DNA from 2 places in the Picosynechococcus sp. PCC 7002 genome. Region 2 is predicted to be linked to the other one. Evidence: predicted binding sites of a transcription regulator. Region 2 holds the regulator's gene; the other holds the start of a gene.

Region 1 (2,467 bases), 1.9 Mb from region 2:
GATAAAAATGCTGTCCAAAATGCCCAGGCTTTTTATAAGCAACACCAAAAACTAAAGCGAGCAAATCACATTGTGCAACCACTTTTAAAGGAAGTAGAAACAGAAATTCATTACCTCGAACACATTGAAGCCAGTTTGGGACAAATTGCTAATTACGAAAACGCCACTGACTTGGAAGCTTTACAGGAAATTCAGGCAGAATTGATCCACGGGGGTTACCTCAAAACAAACCGAGAACCCACTGCTAAACAAGCGGTTTCTAAACCCCACATTTACAGCACCCCAGGAGGATCAGAACTCTGGATCGGGCGCAATAACCAACAAAATGATCATCTAACGTTTCGGGTGGCCAATGATTATGATCTTTGGTTCCATAGCCAAGAAATCCCCGGTAGCCATGTTTTATTACGACTAGAACCCGGTGCAGTTCCCGATGAGGCGGAATTGCAGTGGGCGGCGGATTTTGCAGCCTATTACAGCCGCGCCAGCCAAAGCGATCAGGTGCCCATTGTTTATACAAAACCCAAGCACGTTTATAAACCCAAGGGGGCCAAACCAGGAATGTGCATCTATAAACAAGAAACGATTCTCTGGGGTCAACCCCAACGGGCCAAGGCGGCGATCGCCAAATTAACCCAATCCACAGATCAGTCCGAGAAAAAGTAGGGGGTAGGGTTTCGGTTCATTGGGGGGAAAGGTATGAGATCCCTCACTTGATTTTTTAAAGAGAATATGTAGCCACAAAAGACAAATTGCTTGAAAAGCCTTTTTTAAAAGCTTTTGGCCCGTTTGCATCGCCGAAACCAGAAAACATTAGCAGTCGCCCCCTAGGAGTGCTAAATTTGCTAGTGACGTAAAACTTTATAACGCAAACTCCTATGGCTAAGATTGTCTCTTTCAAGGATGACTCTAGACGCTCCCTCGAAGCAGGGATTAATGCCCTTGCCGATGCGGTAAAAATCACCCTCGGCCCCAAGGGTCGGAATGTACTCCTCGAAAAGCAGTATGGTGCGCCCCAAATTGTGAATGATGGGATCACCGTTGCAAAGGATATTGAACTTAGTGATCCGCTCCAAAATACGGGGGCGCGGTTAATCCGGGAAGTGGCAGCGAAAACCAATGACAGTGCTGGGGATGGCACGACCACTGCTACCGTTATGGCCCAAGCGTTGATCCGCGAAGGTTTGAAAAATGTGACGGCTGGGGCAAATCCCGTGGCCCTGCGCCGGGGTATTGATGCGGCAGTGAAGTTCCTCGTGAAGGAAGTTGCCGCGATCGCCAAGCCCGTTGAAGGAGAGGCGATCGCCCAGGTGGCCGCTGTGTCTGCTGGGAATGACGAAGAAGTAGGCCGGATGATCTCCGAAGCCATGGCCAAAGTCACCAAAGATGGCGTGATCACCGTTGAAGAGTCCAAGTCCCTCGCCACCGAACTGGATGTAGTCGAAGGAATGCAACTGGATCGCGGTTATATCTCCCCCTATTTCGTCACCGACCAGGAACGGCAAATCGTTGAATTTGAAAATCCCTACATCCTGATCACCGACAAGAAAATTTCGGCGATCGCCGACCTCGTGCCCGCCCTCGAACAGGTAGCCCGTTCTGGTCGTCCTTTGCTGATTGTTGCCGAAGACATTGAAGGGGAAGCCCTGGCGACCCTCGTTGTGAACAAAGCCCGTGGTGTCCTCAATGCCGCCGCGATCAAGGCTCCCAGTTTTGGCGATCGCCGTAAGCAAATGCTCCAGGACATCGCTGTCCTCACCGGCGGTCGGGTCATTTCCGAAGAAGTGGGCCTCAGCCTCGAAGCCATTGACCTTGATATGCTCGGTAACGCCGAAAAAATCACCATCAGTAAGGAAGAAACTACCATCGTTTCCGGCGGCGGTAGCAAAGCTGACATTGACGCCCGCGTTAGCCAAATCCGTAAGCAACTGGCTGAAACCGACTCCGAATATGACATGGAGAAACTCCAGGAGCGGATCGCCAAGCTTGCTGGTGGTGTCGCTGTGATCAAAGTTGGTGCAGCCACCGAAACTGAACTCAAAGACCGCAAGCTCCGCATCGAAGATGCCCTCAATGCCACCAAAGCCGCTGTCGATGAAGGCATTGTTCCTGGTGGTGGCACGACCCTAATTCACCTCGCTGAAAAGGTCGCTGAAGTAAAGGCAAGCCTCAGTAGCGACGAAGAGAAGCTCGGTGTCGATATCGTTTCCCGCGCCCTAGAAGCGCCCCTCCGCCAATTGGCTGATAACGCGGGTGCCGAAGGTTCTGTGGTTGTAGAACGGGTTCGTACCAGTGACTTCAACGTTGGCTACAACGCGGCCACTGGCGAATATGTCGATATGATTGCCGCTGGCATCATTGACCCGGCGAAGGTTGTCCGTTCTGTTCTGCAAAATGCAGCCTCCATCGCTGGAATGGTGATCACAACCGAAGCCCTCGTCGTTGAGAAGCCCGAACCCGAAGCGCC
Region 2 (2,467 bases):
AGCGTTGTAGCACATATGTCCACCCACCAAAACCAATAGGGCAAAGGCCACCCAATGATCGTAGGCCATAATTATAGTCTGGGCAAAACGTCCCAAAATGAAGCCGAGGGCGATCGCCACCCCTTCAGAAAGCCCCGAACTGAGCGCAAAAAATAAAGCCCGTTTTCCAGAAAAGTGGCGAATACCAAGGGCTAAGGCGGCGGAAAAAGAGTCAATACTGAGGACAAGGGCGAAAATAATAATGTCTAATTCAAAACCCATAAATGCCGTGGCGATCGCCAACCCGAAAAGAATGCATTTATTACTATAAACGAAAAATCGTGGGCCGATTTATCATAGTTTTTTCATTGTTCCCAAGTTCCACAAAATCATTTAAAAAAATCTTCCCAAAAAGTAATTATCTACAAACAAATCCTAATTCTCGTGAAACTGAGCGAAATAATAATCTGCTTTTTACTTGGAAAATGACGACTTTAGATTTATAAAAATCGGGTCTAAATAATCATTATATTGAGAGCATTTTAAGGCCCATGGCAATCAAAACACCACCGCCAAAAAACTCTACCTTTTCCTTCAATTGACTAGAAATTAATTGTGCGCAAAATAAGCCCACATAAGTAGCAAAAAAGGCGGAAATTCCGATCCCCAGGGAATAGGGAATTAAGGGTTTGCCCATTAAACCAAGGGAAATACCAACCCCCAAAGAATCAACACTGGAAATGCTGGAGACCAAAAGGATTTTCCAAAGGCCATGAATTTTTCTGGATTCATCATCATCGCCTGGGAGTTTTTGCATTTCTCGGTAGGCGCTGTAGCACATGTGAACACCGATGAGAATCAAGAGAATAAAAGCAATTCCTTGATCATAGAAGGTGATGTATTGGGCGAAATTACCCAGGAGAAAACCGAGGGAAATAGCGCCGCCACCGGAGAAACCTGAACTGAGCGCAAAAAATAAGGCCCGCTTGCGGGAAAAATGGCGTGCTCCTAGTGCAAGGGCGACAGAAAAACAGTCAATACTCAGCACTAGGGCGAAGAGAAGAATATCTAAGTCAAAGTCCATGAAATCCCCTATGGGTACTCCCCTAAAAAGATTGTGGCGATCGCCATCAACAAAAAAACAAAAAATTGAATTATTTGATCCTTATTTTCTACGATTCTTAAACCTTAAAAAGCGGCTTTTAAATTCTCAGACAGATAATCTGCTGTGGCTTCAACTAAGGCGATCGCATTTTCATAGAACATCCGCGTCGGGCCAAGCACCGCAACACTGCCAACGGGCGTTTTTTCTTGGTAATAATATGTGGAAATAAGGGCGCAGGTTTTCATGGGTTCTAGGGGATTTTCGGTGCCGATGTGAATGAGCGTCGGGCGATCGCCTGGTAAACCGCTAAAAACCACCGGGAGTAGCTGTTCTTGTTTCGCCTCTAGCAAGTGCAATAGGGTTTGTAACTGCTCAATTTGGGAAAACTCAGGTTGACGCAGCACTTCCGAAATGCCCCGTACCAGAATTGGTGTCGCAATCGTATGAGGCACAATCTGAGCAATCTTACCCAAAATCGTCTCCAATAACAGCTGACAATGGTGAAAGTCTTCATCTAAAGTCTGGGGATCAAGGCTGGCAATTTCTTGGAGCGATCGCCCTTGGAGATGGTGATTTAAAAAATTCGATAGAATCTCTAGCTCATCGGGGTCACAGTCCAGGGTCAAGGACAACGATTGGGGTTGATAACTATCCGTCACCACAATCATCATCACCTTCTGATCCCCTAGGGGGAGTAACTGTAGATAGCGTAGGCGAGCATGGTTTTGATGGGGCACCGTGATTAGAGCAATATAACCACTTAACGTCGCCAAAATTTGCGTTGCCCGCTGGAGGGTCGCTTCTAGTCCCCAATACTCTGCAACAGTCTGTTCCTGTAACGTTTGGCTCGCTCGTTTACGGGTCTGGGAATTGGGGGTGACGAGTTCGTCCACATAGAGACGATAGCCGGAATCAGAGGGGACCCGTCCCGCCGAGATGTGGGGTTGATACAAGAAACCTGCCTTTTCCAACTTGCCCATCACATTACGAATGGTGGCAGAACTGACCTGGAAGTCATATTCCTCCACAAGGGTTTTGGAGCCTACGGGTTCCGCTGTGGAAATGTAATGGTTGACCGTTGCTCGAAAAATATTTTGGTGACGGGGATTAAGAATTTTCTGAGCAACCATACGCCGACAGTAGTGCTTTCAATAACTAAGAAATATAAAAAAATAGTAAAAAAACTTCGCTTAACTTAAGAAAGATTTAAGGTCTAAGTTTGGGTTAGTATAGCTCATTCTTCCCTAGTAGCGCGGTAGGCTTTGATCCACAGAGAGGGTGTAAAGGTGAATCCCACCTTCAATATTAATCACTTGGGTAAAACCTTGTTGTTGCAGCCAGTAACACATTTGTGCCGAACGCACACCATGGTGACAAAGCACA

Evidence for each region. Region 2 encodes HrcA, which represses chaperone genes, less so after heat shock. Its sites were predicted from a motif close to TTAGCACTCNNANNNTNNGAGTGCTAA; they were not measured.
Region 1: the regulator HrcA is predicted to act here: its motif matches at 814-840, upstream of groL (chaperonin GroEL).

What each region holds. Positions count from the first base shown of each region.
Region 1 is NZ_CAWLFA010000001.1:147,178-149,644, forward strand. It holds gene AACQ84_RS00735 (Rqc2 family fibronectin-binding protein) at 1-666, shown strand, start outside; gene groL (chaperonin GroEL) at 879-2,467, shown strand, end outside.
Region 2 is NZ_CAWLFA010000001.1:2,081,471-2,083,937, reverse strand. It holds gene AACQ84_RS10165 (manganese efflux pump MntP) at 1-261, opposite strand, end outside; gene AACQ84_RS10160 (manganese efflux pump MntP) at 506-1,063, opposite strand; gene hrcA (heat-inducible transcriptional repressor HrcA) at 1,168-2,214, opposite strand; gene AACQ84_RS10150 (rhodanese-like domain-containing protein) at 2,329-2,467, opposite strand, start outside.